Regions from separate parts of the Cohaesibacter marisflavi genome, predicted to be linked through region 1. Evidence: predicted binding sites of a transcription regulator. Region 1 holds the regulator's gene; the other holds the start of a gene.
The links. Region 1 encodes LexA, which represses DNA repair genes until DNA is damaged. Its sites were predicted from a motif close to TGTTCNNNNTGTGTTCNG; they were not measured.
Positions count from the first base shown of each region.

Region 2: a site for LexA is predicted at 5,049-5,066, ahead of ACKPCT_RS01510 (ATP-dependent helicase). Genes of this name have one in related genera too.

Region 1 is NZ_OY762534.1:838,329-846,400, forward strand. Features, by position in the region: gene lpxB (lipid-A-disaccharide synthase) at 1-264, shown strand, start outside; gene gltA (citrate synthase) at 362-1,651, opposite strand; gene gltX (glutamate--tRNA ligase) at 2,068-3,489, opposite strand; gene ACKPCT_RS05050 (hypothetical protein) at 3,698-4,336, shown strand; gene ACKPCT_RS05055 (ComEC/Rec2 family competence protein) at 4,321-6,114, shown strand; gene lexA (transcriptional repressor LexA) at 6,205-6,918, opposite strand; gene ACKPCT_RS05065 (permease) at 7,216-8,072, opposite strand, start outside.
Region 2 is NZ_OY762534.1:107,800-115,871, forward strand. Features, by position in the region: gene ACKPCT_RS01490 (aminopeptidase P family protein) at 1-425, opposite strand, end outside; gene ACKPCT_RS01495 (hypothetical protein) at 728-862, shown strand; gene ACKPCT_RS01500 (hypothetical protein) at 1,210-1,338, shown strand; gene ACKPCT_RS01505 (50S ribosomal protein L11 methyltransferase) at 1,509-2,381, opposite strand; gene ACKPCT_RS01510 (ATP-dependent helicase) at 2,451-4,790, opposite strand; gene ACKPCT_RS01515 (chloride channel protein) at 5,192-6,820, opposite strand; gene ACKPCT_RS01520 (chloride channel protein) at 7,029-8,072, opposite strand, start outside.

The DNA.
Region 1 (8,072 bases):
GTGCGGCAGTTCAAATGGCTGCTGACGGCCCACTCCATCGTTCTGACCAATCTGGTGCTCGGGCACAATGCCATTCCGGAATTTCTCGATGATGAGGCGAATGCGCAAAATTTGGCTCATCATTTGCTGCCCTTGCTTGAGGCCAGTCCGGAGCGGGCAGCGCAAGAAGCGGCCTTGAGCGAATTGGATGAAAACATGACGCTGCCTGATGAAACCCCGAGCGAGCGTGTGGCGCGCATTGTGCTTGGGGCCTTGCCGAAATGACAGTGTGTTTTCCAAAGCTGCGCCAGAACAAAGTGATATGAAAAAGGCTCCCATGCGGGAGCCTTTCTTGTAAGCGAGCCAAGTATCAGGCGCGATCTTAGCGATCTTCCATTTCAACATAATCGCGCATAGGGGCGCCGTTGAACAGCTGACGTGGGCGACCGATACGCTGGGACGGATCTTCCACCATCTCTTTCCACTGAGCAATCCAGCCAACGCTACGAGCCAGCGCGAAGAGCACAGTGAACATTTCGGCCGGGAAGCCGAGTGCACGCAGGGTGATGCCAGAATAGAAGTCGATGTTTGGATAGAGCTTCTTCTCGATGAAATACTCATCGTTCAGAGCAATCTTTTCCAGCTCCATTGCGACCTGAAGGGTTGGATCGTCGCCATGGCCGAGCTCGTTGAGCACCTCATGACAGGTCTGCTGCATGATGCGCGCACGCGGGTCATAGTTTTTGTAGACGCGGTGGCCGAAGCCCATCAGGCGGAACGGATCATCCTTGTCTTTTGCTCTGGCGACATATTCAGCCACACGATCGACGGTGCCGATTTCATGCAACATGTTGAGAGCCGCTTCGTTGGCGCCACCATGAGCAGGACCCCAGAGGCAAGCGATGCCGGCAGCAATACAGCCGAACGGGTTTGCCCCAGAAGAACCGGCAAGACGCACGGTGGAGGTCGATGCGTTCTGTTCATGGTCCGCATGCAGGATGAAGATGCGATCCATGGCACGTGCCAGGACTGGGTTCACTTCATATGGCTCGGCAGGAACCGAGAAGCACATATGCAGAAAGTTCGCCGCATAGTCGAGGTCGTTGCGTGGATACACAAATGGCTGACCGATGGAATATTTGTAAGCCATAGCAGCCATCGTCGGCATCTTCGCGATCATGCGCAGAGACGCAACCATGCGCTGATGTGGATCGGCGATGTCGGTAGAGTCATGATAGAAGGCAGACAGACCACCAACGATACCCACCATGACAGCCATTGGATGGGAGTCGCGGCGATAGCCGGTGTAGAATTTGCTCATCTGCTCGTGAACCATCGTGTGGCGGGTCACGCGCGTGTCAAAATCCTGTTTTTCTTCAGGAGTAGGCAGGTGTCCATAAAGCAGCAGATAGCATGTTTCCAGAAAGTCTCCATGCTCAGCCAACTGTTCGATCGGGTAGCCACGATACAGCAGCACACCTTTTTCGCCGTCGATATAAGTGATTTCTGACTCACAAGATGCAGTGGAGGTGAAGCCAGGGTCGTAGGTGAACATTCCGGTTTCTTTATAGAGGGACCCGATGTCGATGACGTCAGGCCCGATAGACCCGCTACGCACGGGAAACTCCCAGGTCTGGTCGCCGACAGTCAAAGTTGCTTTTTTATCACTCATTCGGATACTCCCAAATTTTGAAAACGATTTGCTGTTGTTCACGGAGCTTGAGCTTTATGCGTGGGCGCACAAAACCTTCCCTGACAACATAGGAATTGCGCTTTCGGTATCTGATTTTTTGCATTGTCGCAAGCAGTCTTAGGACTGAATATAGGGGCGCGATGGTAAAATATATAGGATTTTCAGTGCCTTATCCTACAAAAGTATGAGCGCTTCAGTCTAAAAACATTCATATTGCGCGAAACAATTATCGCGATAAGACTATGCTTATTCTACCGGAGCTTGGCAAGGGTAGAATCATGTTTATGTTTGTTGCGCAATCGCGCGAAAATCTTGTCAATTATATTCAAGATACGTAAAAAGCCGGTCGTAAGACCGGCTTTCTCATTATTTTCCCCAGAGCCTGTGTAAAAACCCTATTGGGTCTGATCCTTAAGGCGGGCGATTGATTCATCTTTGCCCAAAATGATCAAAACGTCGAAAATACCCGGCGATGTGGCGCGGCCTGTCATGGCAGCCCGAAGGGGTTGCGCAACTTTGCCAAGCTTGAGGTCTTTCTCTTCAGCAAAGGCCCTGATGAGTGCGTCTGTGCTTTCCAGGGTCCATTCTTCCAGCCCTTCAAGGCGTGGGAGCAGCTCGGACAGCATGGCGCGGGTTTCATCGGTCAGATGCTTGGCTGCCTTGTCTTCCATCGCCAGCGGGCGTGTATCAAACAGGAAGGCCAAGCCAGCCTTTAGGTCGAGCAAGGTTTTGGCGCGTTCCTTCACGCTTGGCATTGCTAGCATGATCTGTGCCTTCTTGGGCTCGTCGATCAGATCCAACATGGACTGGCCATCTTCAAGATGTGGAAGCAGCGTAACAAGCTGGCTATACAGGTCATCGTCATCGGCATGACGCATGTGCACGCCGTTGAGATTTTCCAGCTTCTTGAAGTCGAAGCGGGCGGCTGCCTTGTTCATGCCGTCAAAGCCGAACCATTCGATCATCTGATCGGTGGTCATAACTTCGTCGTCGCCATGGGCCCAGCCGAGGCGAACGAGATAGTTGCGCATGGCGACCGGCAGATAGCCCATATCGCGATAGGCCTCTACGCCGAGGGCGCCGTGGCGTTTGGAAAGCTTGGCGCCATCCGGACCATGGATCAGAGGAATATGCGCCATGGTTGGAACATCCCAGCCCATGGCCTGATAGACGAGTGTCTGGCGGGCAGCGTTGGTCAGATGGTCATCGCCGCGCATGATGTGCGTTACGCCCATGTCATGGTCGTCTACGACCACAGCAAGGTTGTAGGTCGGGTTGCCATCAGAACGCATGATGATCATGTCATCCAGATCTTTGTTGGGGAATGTGACCGTGCCCTGAACCTGATCTTCAATAACGGTGGAGCCTTCCTGCGGGGCTTTCAGGCGAATGGCAGGTTTGACGCCTTCCGGGGCTTCGGACGGATCACGATCACGCCAGGTGCCATCATAGCGTGGTGGGCGCTTTTCCGCGCGGGCCTTTTCGCGCATCTCCGTCAACTCTTCCGGCGAACAATAGCAACGATAGGCTTGGCCAGCTGCCAGAAGCTGCTCGACCACTTCACGGTGACGTTCAACGCGCGAATATTGCGAGATCGGGTCGCCATCATAAGACAGCCCCATCCACTCCATTCCGGCGATAATGGCATCGATGGCAGCGTCGGTGGAACGCTCGCGGTCCGTATCTTCGATGCGGAGCAGCATTTTGCCGCCATTGGCTTTGGCATAGAGCCAGTTGAAGAGAGCGGTGCGCGCCCCGCCGATATGGAGAAAACCTGTCGGGGAGGGGGCAAAGCGCGTTACAACCTGTGAACACATAATGCTATCAGTAACCTGTTATTCGGGATATAGTGCACCGGAAGTTGAGGCGGGTTGTGCCTACGGATCCCATTCTGGGGTCCGCAACGCGCTCCGCTTCAGGAACCGGCGATTGAAGTTGTCAAGGATCTAACACAGCTTGCGCCCAAGGCGAAAGACCTCATGACCGTCTGACGGTCGAAAAAGAGGTGCATAAGGACCAAATGTGATGGAAAGGGCGTCCCATCCTGCTGATAGCACAGACCGGAGCAACGCTCCGGCCATGCCAGAGGTCCATTCCGACGTCTATGACTGGCAGGGACTCGCCAACAATCCGGGCCTTGGCAAGCGCTTCAAATTCTGGCTGGAAGCCCTTTGGCAGGGGATTGAGCGGAACTGGCAGGAGGATTGCTCAGACCAGAATGCCCGGTTCCTCTGGGTCGCCGTCTTCATGGGGTTTGGTGCCGCCCTCTATTATGTTCTGCCTGATGAACCCAGTTTCTGGGGGCTGCTAGCGGCGTCTCTGGCGCTGTGTGGTTGGGTTTATCATCGCGCGGCCAAAGGACGGGTGGTTTTTCCGCTCTTGTTGGTGACGGCAATTGTGGTTGGTGTGTGCGCCGCCAGTGAACATGGGCATTTTTCAACGAGCCCCGTGTTGGCTCATAACTTTTCCAGTCCGGTTGTCGGTCGCCTTGTCCGCGTTGAGCAGAGGGGAACAGCCAAAAGGCCGCAGGAGCGCTGGACCATCGCTGTTGAAACCATAGAGAAACTCAGACCTGAGCGCACCCCGAAAAGGCTTTTTCTCATTCGGCGCGGGGCGAGGAGCAATTTCGCGTTGGGACAAGGCTCAGAATGTGGGCTCACCTGACACCCTTGCTGCAGCCCGTTTATCCGGGGAGCTTCGATTATGGACGTTATCTCTGGTCGCGATCTATCGGTGGTCAGGGCTATTTGAGCAATAGTATTGAGCGTCTGCCGGAAAAGACGAAGTCGGGCTGGCAAGGGCTGGTGCATGATGTGCGCGACAGTATCGAACGGACCAGACAGGCTGTGGCTCGTTATATTCTGCATCGGGTGGATGGAGAGGCTGGGGGACTTGCCGTTGCATTGGCCGTCGGGAAACGCGACTTTCTGTCTGACAATGTGGAGACTGCGCTAAGGCGTAGCGGGTTGGCACATATTCTTGCGATTTCCGGATTGCATATGGCTCTGGTGGCGATGTCCGTCTTCTGGGGTGTGCGCGGGATTCTGGCCTTGTTACCGCAATTGTCCTTGCATTATCCCATCAAGCAATGGGCGGCTGGGATGGCTTTGTTTTGCGCGGCGGCCTATCTGGTTTTCTCCGGCGCATCGGTTGCCACCATCCGCGCCTTCTGCATGACGGCCATTTTTCTGATAGCGATTCTGGCGGGGCGTCCCGCTGTGACCATGCATAACCTAGGGCTCGTTATGGTGCTGCTCATTCTCGTGCAGCCCTATGGCGTTGTTGAAGCCGGTATGCAGATGTCTTTTGCTGCAACGGCGGCCCTTATCGCTTCCTATGACCGCTTGACCCGTCTCCGCTTGCGTAAGAATGGTGCGCTAGCGCCTTCAGAGCATGGGCTTGTCTTTGGCTCGGCTCTTCATGCAGGGCGATGGATCATCGGGATCGGGCTGACATCTTTGATTGCGAGTCTCGCCGTGCTGCCCTTGTCCGTTGCGCATTTCCAGCAGATGGCGCCCTTCGGGCTTGTTACCAACCTTCTTGCGATGCCAGTCATCAGCCTGATCGTGATGCCGATGGGGTTGGTCGCAGTGTTCATGACGCCCTTCGGCTTGCAATCCTGGCCGCTGCAACTGGTCGAGTGGGGCCTTGATTGGGTTATCTCCATGGCGACAATGGTGTCACAGTGGGGGGACGCAGACTATCTTGTTGTCAAAGCCGGAGGGGACTTCCTTCCTTTTGCCCTAGCAGCACTTGCCGTCTATACCATTCATCGCAAATGGCTTTCGTGGCTGGCTATTGTCCCGCTTACTGTTGCTGCCGCTCTGTGGTGGTTTGCGCCGCAGCCTGACATCTGGATAGCGCAGACGGGTACCCGAGTCGCCAGTCGCGATATCGAGGGGCATTGGCAAAGGACTGGGGGGCGCGGGATGACGCTCGACTATCGGTCTGTTCTAAGGGCTGATGGGGATGCGCGTGCTCTGGGGGATGGTGATAGTCAAGACCGAGAGCCGAAAAAAAATCTGCTCTTATCGCAAACAAGCGCATGTGATAGGCAGGCCTGTTTTGTGACGTCTCTGAATACATCCGCGGCAGGGAGGAGCGATTTGTCTCTGGCTATCGTCAACAAAGCGTCGGCTTTTTCTGAGGAATGCGCGCTTAGAGACATCATTGTGTCGCGTTTGCCGGTGCCCCAAAGCTGCAAGGGGCCAACGCTCGTGATCGGAGCCGACAGGTTGTCACAATCCGGTGCGCAGTTTCTGTATCTTCATAAACAGGATGAACAAGGTCTGTTTGCGCGGTTGGCTGAGGACTATTTTGACATTGATGGGTCCGCTGGGGAAGAAAAGACATCAGAGCCGGAGAAAAATCCACACTGGCAGATCGAGGCGATTGCCGCTCTGCCCGTTGGCAAACGCCCATGGATGCCGGAGAGACGCTAAAAGTCGCTTGATGTCCAAGAGAGAATAGATATGAAAAATGCGCCCTTGGGCGCATTAGATGAATTCTCGATGTGTCTGGAAGATCTTGCGTCAATATTGGCGCATCAGTCCGACCAGCTTGCCCTGCACCCGAACCCGATCTGGGCCGAAGATACGTGTTTCATAAGCCGGGTTGGCAGCTTCCAGCGCGATGGAAGCCCCTTTCTTGCGAATGCGTTTCAACGTTGCTTCTTCATCGTCGACCAGTGCGACAACAATATCACCTGAAACAGCGTCATCTGATTTTTTGATGACCACTGTGTCGCCATCCAGAATGCCCGCTTCAATCATCGAGTCGCCACGAACCTCAAGGGCAAAATGCTCGCCACCGCGCAGCATCTCTACCGGCACAGACACGCTGTGGGATTGGTGCTGAATGGCAGAAATGGGAACCCCCGCCGCGATGCGGCCCATGACCGGCACCGACACACCGGAGACTTCTTCTGTCTTTTCCGGCTCGACCGGCTCACTCGGGCGCGATTTGCCAAGACCACCTTCCACCACACTGGGCGAAAAGCCGCGGCTTGGCGTGCTGAGCGTTGGTTTGTGCGCTTCTGGTAGCTTGAGAACTTCCAACGCTCTGGCGCGGTTTGGAAGGCGCCGAATGAAGCCGCGTTCCTCAAGCGCCGTGATCAAGCGGTGAATGCCTGACTTGGAGCGCAAATCCAGAGCGTCTTTCATTTCGTCAAAGGAGGGGGGAACGCCTGATTCCTTGATGCGTTCATGGATGAACATTAGCAGCTCATGCTGTTTGCGTGTTAGCATTTCCCTCTCCAAATTCCGCGATCGCTTTGTTCTCATAAGCGAAACAACAGTGGCACAAATCACGAACAAACTATACATGTTCTTGCTGTGTTCTGCAAGCGTGAAAAAGACCTGATTTGTCAATAGGAAGAGGGAATTGTGCGGTTGCCCGGTCTTTCGGGGAGCACATTTTGGCTTTTGATTGGGGTGGGTTAGGCCATGATTCTCACGGGGCAGTCAAACATGGTGGCAAACAAAAGGCGTGGGGAATAAAGTCTCCACGCCGAAATCAGCAGATTGTGCTTCAGTCATCCATGATCAAAGTGGCAGAGGGATTGCTGCCCAGAAGCCAAGGGCGGTCAGTCCGTTCAGGACAAAGGTCATGATTGCAATGGCTGTAGCCGGAGGATCGATATGTGTGTCGCCATGAACCAGGAACAGGCGGGCGCACAATTCACCCAGAAAGGCACAAATGATGCCTACGATCAAAGCCCAGAGCATGCTGCCAGATGCAACGCCCGCAATGGCTGCAGGAAGCGCAATGTGGTGGGTTACAGGCACAGCAAGGCCGAGCGAAAGCAGGATCAGGCTGGCTGCTGCAAAGCCGAAAGCCAACAGGGCGCCGGTGCCGCCATAAGTGATGCCGAGCCAACCACCCAGAAGACCAACGCCTGCGCCGATAAGGGCAATTTGCCCCTTGGTGCTCTGGAAGGGCAACCATTTGATGGCATCGCTTGGATCGAAGAAAGAACGTCCTTCTTCAGCTTTGCCAAACAGGCCGGCTTTGCCCCAGATGAGGCGCGCAACGACAGCTGAAACAAACACACATATGCCCGGATAGTCCGTCCAGGCAAGCCCCGGGCCGAAGTTTGGAATAAGCTGTACAAGGCAGCAAAGTGCATAGCCAAAGACGCCGAAGATACCGCCAACAAGTAGGACGTCTGGTTTGTTCAGCCCCATGCCCGCGGTAATGATGTCACGTCCGTTGTCGATGTATCCTTTGTTGGCAGCATAGGCTGCGGCTGCAACACCAGAGGCAAAGCCGCCCACATGCGGGCCGAAAGCCCCAAATGGCAAGCCGCCGAAATAACCGGCAGCGCCCTGAGCTACGCTGGTTGCGTCAGGGGCAATGCCCAATGTCAGGGCAACCCCGATCAAAGTTAGAAAACCGACAA
Region 2 (8,072 bases), 730 kb from region 1:
GCTCCCTTTTCTTCGCATGTCTTGCGGAACCGATCGACTGCACTCTGGGTGTAGAGCCAAGGGTCAAAGCCGATGGTTTCTCCACCTTCCAGTGTTCCGGAAAGCCACTGGGAGACCGATTTTTCCAAAATAGCGACAGGCGTCAGCAGCTTGGTATCAACCTGATCTTGCACTTGCAGGGTATAACGACCGTCCACAAAGATGGCGGCGGATTTTTCTAGGATGACAGCACTCCCGGCAGATCCTGTGAAACCAGTTAGCCATTCAAGGCGTTCCGCATACGGGGCTATGTTTTCGCCGCCGAACTCGTCCGCGCGGGACATGATGAAGCCATCAAGGCCCTGTGTCTTGAGCTGCTCGCGCAACAAAGGGATGCGGAGGCGTCCCTGATCAGGGTTTGCCGTATCACTAAAATCTTGAAACATATTGATTTTCCTGAGAGATGCGGGGTTGGGACTTCGGGTCCGCTCCCTGTATAGACAAGGATTTTCGCCTTCACAGTGCCAAATTTCAGCAGGTCGAGCAAGGGCGGTAAGGCCTGCGAGAGGGAAGTTTTTATCATGCATAAAAACTGAATATTTGCGAAAATGGACTAGCTAAAATTTTCGTTATGCATATTGCGCATCGCTGTTTTGAGTTATTGGGTCTTTTTGAATGGAGGGGGATAGCCCATATTCCATGATGTAAGTCAAACAGACAATCACCATACAGAAGAAAGGTTATTATCATGAACTTCTTTAACCGCGCTCTTGAAAAAGTTATCACGGCTCGTGAAGAGCAGGCTCAGCGTTTTGTAGACGAATATATGTCTGACCGTGGCCTCGACTCTATCATCGACATGACCAACGATCCTCGCGGCTAATCGCCGTGAGGCTTCCTGGATGATTTAAGCGTGAAGACAAATTGCCGATCAGGCAGACATCCAGAGAAGCGTCCGGACGGGAGGAGCAAAGCCGTCCAAAAACAAACTCCACTAAAACAAGCGGGCTTAGGCCCGCTTTTTTTATTTATGCTCTCTCATTTTAGTGGCCTGATCGCCTTATCCCTAAAGATGCGTGAATGTGAATGACATAGCTGGATAGATTGCTATGCAGAATTAGTGTGGCTGACTTGAGAAACTGTGTATTTTTGTTTCCAAGGCAGTCTGCTATATAACTTTGGTATAAGGAAGCGGTCAAAAAATTGACCGAAGATCGAAAGGAAAACCAAATGTCCATTCTTAGCAACGCTTTTGAACGCCTGATCGCAGCCCGTGAAGCTGAAGCTCGTTCTTACATCGAACTTTACTCCGCTGACTTCGAAAATTCTGTATCTGCTCGCGACGACAACGACAAATAAGATCCTTGAACTTCCCCTTCAAGGGAAGCTCAAGGGTACCCCCGCATATATGAGGCATGTGGCCTTTATATGCCTGGCTCTGAGAGGAGCTTCCGGGCGGATGCCCGGAAAGCAAATGACTTTCAGATGCAACAAAGCAGGAAAACTGGTCGATCCTGATGGATCTCTGCTTATCTCTCGAGGACCAGAACAAGCCAACCGTCTTCTTTGACTGTTCTGATATGCCGGAAGCCTTGCTGGCGATAGGCTGAAAGAACGCGCGCGCGCTGATGCGGCAGCAGGCCGGAGAGGATGACACGTCCGCCAAGGGCGAGATTGTTTGCCAGATCTGGCGCCATTTTGCACAGTGGCCCGGCCAGAATGTTGGCAACGATCAGATCAAATGGCCCTTTTTCCTTGAAAACCGGATGACTGAAGCCTGCGGCCACCGCTGTGGTGACAAAGGGATGCACTTCGTTGATGCGGATATTGTCCTTGGCCGTTTCGATCGAAACCGGGTCGATATCCGTTGCCACAATTTCCTGTTTCAACATCTTGGCGAGCCCGATGGCCAGTACGGCCGAGCCTGTGCCCAGATCGAGAATGCGTAGCGGATGCGTGCGGCGTAGCTCGTCGCTCAGTACTTTCAGGCAGCCTGCCGTTGTGCCGTGATGGCCGGTGCCAAAAGCCTGACCCGCATTGATCTGCACCGGAATGCGCCCATGCGTATCCATGCCCTTGTCGTGGGAACCGTGGATAATGAAGCGGCCAGCTTCGACCGGCACAAGGCCTTCAAGGCTCTTTGACACCCAGTCAACGTCTCCCAGATCTTCCACCGCGAGCGGAAGCGCGATGTTGAGGCCAGCCAGCTCTGAGAGCGCCTTTTTGTGTGCGTCCTTGATTGCCTCTTCTGAAGGGTAGAGGGAGAGGGCCCAGATGCCATTATCCTCATCAATTTCGAAATTCGAGATGGCAAAGCCGTCCTCTTCGAAGATGACTTCAAGATGCTTGGCGGCAGCCTGAATGTCTTTTGCAGAGCCTTCGGCATAAAGATAATGGGCCATGGTTTCCTCTTGTAAAGCTGATCTGGACAGTCGATAGACCTTCGAAGCCTTAAAGGCAAGCGTGAAGGATCAATGTTTCTCCACGAAACTGTCAAGGACGCGCTTTTGGCCCGTCTGGAACTGGATCGTCAGCTTGTTGCCTTCTATGGACTTGATTTCTCCATAGCCGAATTTGAGATGGAAAACCCGTTCGCCAATGGCGAATTTGGACGGGCTATCGGAAACACTCTTTGCGACCAGTTCGCCTTCGATTGTCGTGGTAGCCCGTTTCGCCTTGGGCGTGGACGACTTGCCCCTGCTGGCCTTGTTGGCCTGTGCCCGTTTCCAGCCCGGCGTGTCATAGCTATTCTCGAAGGGATCGGATGTGTCAAACCGGCTCTTGCCATAGATGGAGCCGCCCACACCGGATGCGCCATAGCCGCCATAGGTAGACTGGCTTTCCTCTATCTCCACATGTTTGGAGGGAAGTTCATCAAGGAAGCGTGATGGAATGGAATTTTGCCAAAGGCCGTGAATGCGCCGGTTTGAGGCAACATAGATCTTGGCCCGCTTCTTGGCGCGCGTGATGCCCACATAGGCAAGGCGGCGTTCTTCTTCCAGCCCTTTGGTGCCGGATTCATCCAGAGCGCGCTGGTGGGGGAACAGGCCTTCTTCCCAACCGGGCAGGAAGACGGTGTCAAATTCCAGCCCTTTGGCCGAATGCAGGGTCATGATCGAGACGGCATCGTTGGTCTCGGCGGAATCCCGATCCATGACCAGCGCGATATGTTCAAGGAAGCTGGGTAGGGAGTCGAACTCCTCCATGGAACGGATCAATTCCTTGAGGTTCTCAAGCCGACCCGGTGCGTCTGGCGACTTGTCCTTCTGCCACATTTCCGTGTAGCCGGATTCATCAAGGATGATTTCGGCGAGTTCTGTATGCTTCATTGTGGCAAGCATGGTGCGCCAATGATTGAACTGGCCCAGAAGGCTTTTTAGCGAATTGCGTGGCTTGGGCTTCAATTCCTCTGAATCGACAATCTCGGTTGCCGCTTCCATCAGTGGGATTTCCTCGGCGCGCGCCAGATTGTGGATCTGCTGGACTGTCGCATTGCCCAAACCCCGGCGCGGAGTGTTGACAATGCGCTCGAAGGCCAGATCGTCCGCAGGCTGTACCATGGCTCGGAAATAGGCCAATGCATCGCGAATTTCTGCCCGTTCATAGAAGCGAGGGCCGCCGATGACGCGATAATTGAGTCCCATGGTGATAAAGCGGTCTTCAAATTCGCGCATCTGGAAGGACGCGCGCACCAGAATGGCCATGTCATTCAGTTCATGCCCGTTGCGCTGGTAGGATTCGATCTGGTCGCCAATGGTGCGGGCTTCCTCTTCGGAATCCCAGATAGACGCAACGGTGACCTTCTCTGCTTCATCATCCTCGATTTGCGGATGCAAGGTCTTGCCAAGCCGTCCGGCATTGTAGGTGATGAGATGGGAGGCTGCTGCCAGAATATGAGCCGTGGAGCGGTAGTTGCGCTCAAGGCGGATGACCTTGGCGCCGGGGAAATCCTCTTCAAAACGCAGGATATTGTCCACTTCGGCGCCGCGCCAGCCATAGATCGACTGGTCATCGTCGCCCACACAGCAGATATTGTGGCTCGATTGGGCCAGCAGACGCAGCCAGAGATATTGCGCCACGTTGGTGTCTTGATACTCGTCCACCAGAATATAGCGGAATTTCTGATGATAGGCCGCCAGCACGTCAGGATTCTCGCGGAACAGGCGGATGCATTCGAGCAGCAGATCGCCAAAGTCGCAGGCATTGAGAATTTTCAGGCGATCCTGATAGGCTTTGTAAAGGGCGATGCCCTTGCCTTGCGCAAACAGGAAGGCTTCATCCTGCGGCACCTGATCAGGTGAAAGACCGCGGTTTTTCCAGCTATCGATCAGGGTTGCCAACTGGCGTGCAGGCCAGCGCTTTTCTTCAATGGCATTGGCCTGAATGAGCTGCTTGAGCAGGCGGAGCTGATCGTCCGCATCAAGGATCGTGAAATTGGACTTGAGGCCGACCAATTCGGCATGGCGACGCAGGATCTTGACGCCGATGGAGTGGAATGTGCCCAGCCACTGCATGCCTTCCACCGAGCCGCCAATGAGTGAGCCGATACGCTCCTTCATCTCGCGGGCAGCTTTGTTGGTGAAGGTCACCGACAGGATCTGCCAGGGAGTGGCGCGGCGGGTGGCTAGAATGTGACCAATGCGGGTGGTCAACACGCGGGTCTTGCCTGTGCCTGCACCAGCCAAGACCAGCAAAGGTCCGTCAAGGCTTTCCACTGCATCACGCTGTTCAGGGTTGAGCCCGTTCAGATAAGGCGTGGGGTGCATGCGGGCCAGCTTGGCGCGTATGCCTTCCTGATCTTCCTCCTGCATCTCGTTATGCGGAGAGATTGGCGATGGTGCAAAAAGATCAGACATAGAGGCTACCGGGTCCAACTGTGTTCGGTTTTAAGAGCGCTGATCGATGGCTTTGATCGGCTCGTGCGCTCATGCATTGGTTCAAACGCTATTCATATTCAAGACCGGCTCGGATCGTGTGTGAATAGCTCTGGGTTTGGATTGTTTAATGGCCTTGCTTCTGGTTTGCAAAGGGCAAAAGCGCAAGAAGGGATCCATGCATCGAATCCAAACAAGAACATTATAGCAACAAATGTGGTTTGTCAGGGGCAAATTTGCCCTTTTGGTGATCTTTTCGCCTCAGATCGCTTCCGACTGCCCGGATGGCTGTTTTCTTCTCTCTATCGGAAAGCAGGCGATTGAAAGGCCTTGGCCCTCTAGCGATGTTCTTCGACCTGTGTGTTGATCAACACGGCGTTGAAATGGCGAAGGGCATCCACCTGCCGGGCCCAGCCCAGAATACGGCCCGGATTGTCCGGATCAAGCACGGCGAGATTGCTGCCGCCATTGTCATCAAATTTCTTGAGCGCCAGTTCCAGTGTGTCCTGCAGCTTGATCGGTTCCATATTATGCTCAAGTACGGTGTCTTCAATGGGAATGTCTGCCGCTAGGGGAGTGTAAAAGTCCGCAATCGTGGTGTTTTTCACGACATAGCGATGGGAGCCTTCATGCAGGAAGATGCCGCGCATGCCCAATTGCCAGTGGAAGTAGGAGCGCCCGCTGAGCGCCACGGCGAGGCCGTTGGAGATGGAGACCGTCACCAAGAGGGCGATAGAGAGTGCATACCCACCGGTCAATTCAAAGACGATCATGGTCGTGGATATGGGCGCGCCGAGCATGGCCGAAGCCACGGCCCCCATGCCCAGTAGCGCATAAAGGCCATGAGTGGAGGCGATTTCGGGCAGCAAGGGTTGCGCTATGAGGCCGAAGGTGCCTCCGACCATGGCGCCGATATAAAGCGAGGGCGAGAAGATTCCGCCGCCAAAGCGCGAGGCCAGTGTTATGGATGTTGCCAGTGCTTTGGCGACAATGAGCGAGAGCAGCATCGTCAGGGGAAGCTGTTGCTTGAGCGCAAGGTCGGTCGCTTCATAGCCAACGCCCAGCACCTCAGGAAAAGCCAGAGCAATAAGGCCAACGAGAAAGCCGCCAATGATCGGGCGGTATATGAGCGGCATCTTGATGTGGCGCGCGATCCAGTCTGTGCCGAGCAACGAGGTTTGGAACAGCACCGCAACAATGGCGCAGACGATGCCCAGAAGGGCAAAGGACGGCAGCTCCCAGTAAGAGGTGATCTGGTAGTCGGGGATGATGAAAGAGGCTACATCGCCAAAAAAGAGGCGCGAGAATGTGGTGCCTACCGCAGACGCCAACACGATGGGCACGAAGGCGGACATGGCATAGTGGCCCAGAATGACCTCATGGGCAAAGAGCACCCCTGCGATGGGCGCGTTGAACGAGGCCGAAACTGCACTGGCCACTCCGCAGGCGAGCAGCACTCTTTGTGATGCAGCCGGTATGGCGAGCCTACGGCCAAGAGATCTGGCCAGACTGGCGCCCAGATGCACGATGGGGCCTTCGCGGCCTGCACTTGCGCCAGCCCCAAGGGAGATGATGGTCACCGTTGCGCTATCCAGCGCTTGCCAGAAGCGTAGCCCTCTGCCGCCGCGCGCTCGCGCTTCGATGACATCGGCCACGCCTTCAGCGCGTTTGATGGGGTGGACATATTGCAGAAAGGCTCCAACAAAGACGCCGCCAAGGGTGGGAGCTGCAACCACAAGCCAGGATGGAGCCTCTCGCAGAGCCGCAATGACATTCTCTGCGCTTGTGCCCAGCCAGAACCATTGCACGCCGCCAATGCCGAGCCGAAACAGAATGGCGGCCAGAGAGACCATAAATCCGATCAGAATGGAAAAAAGCCAAAGCTTGGGCTGCTGGGTCGAAATATAGATCGACCAGTTCGGTTCTATCCAGCTTCGTATCAGTTTGATCGGGTTGGTCCTGATCATGGTCGGCAAACTCTTGTCGCTGAGCCGCTGTAAAGGGAGAGGAGCCGTTGATCGGTTTCACCCCGTTTTCATTGCAAAGCTTTGAAATTTTTGCCTCAAACGTCAAGCCTAACCTTCGGCAGAATAGGGGGAAAAGCAAAAAGCCGCCTTGTGGGGCGGCTTTTGGGTTTTTATGTCTGTCATTTGCGCAGATGAGCGTGTGCCAAGGCTAGCTCTTGGGGGCGGGAGGTGCCTGCTCCGAATCGCGCTGGCGGGCAAAATCGTAGAACTTGCCCGATTGCAGGTGATAGACCCCTTCCTTGCAGAAGACCTTGGAAGCGGCATTGGCGATCAGGGCGCAGGCCATGAGCGGCAGCATCATCTGGTGGTTATCGGTCATTTCCATGACGATGACGAATGAGGTGATGGGGGCCTGCACCACGCCGGTGAAGTAAGACACCATGCCCAAAAGCACGATGGCGCCGACGGGAACCTTGGGGAAGAAGCCTGCAAGGTCAGCTCCGAGGCCGGCTCCGACTGACAAGGACGGGGAGAAAATGCCGCCCGGCAGGCCGCTGATGGATGAGGCGATGGTGGCCAGCAGTTTGAGCGGTGCATATTCAAGGCGCAGATCGGTTTCGCCATGCAGCACATCGCGGGCTGCTTCATAGCCCGAACCGTTGACCGCGCCATCGGTATAAAGACCGGCAAGGGCAACAAACAGGCCGCACAGGATTGCGAAGGGAACCGGATGGGCTTTGATGATTTTGCCGACAGTGCCGGGCAGGCCATAGGTAAACAGCACCAGAATCTTGGAGAAAAAGCCGCCGGCCAATCCGCCAATTACGCCCACGATGGGAACCGCTATCCAGCCCCAGCCGAATTGCAGCAGATCGTGGGAGGTGCCAAAATAGGTGTAGTTGCCGAAAATAGCCATGGATGTGAGACCGGCGAGAATCACCGTGCCCAGGATCATGCCACTGGTGCGCATCTCGAAAGAGCGGCTCATTTCCTCAATGGCAAAAACGATCCCTGCCAGAGGTGTGTTGAAAGCACCAGCAATACCGGCTGCAGCACCGGCGAGGATGAGGCCGACTTGGCGTTTGGGAGCGATGCGGCCTGTCAGGAACATGACAGCTGCGCCAACCTGAACGGTGGGGCCCTCACGGCCAGTCGATGCCCCGATCATCAAACCGAGCAATGTCATGATGACCTTGCCCACGGCCGAACGGATGCCGACGAGTCGGGCACGGCTTGTCGGGCGCTTGAGGCG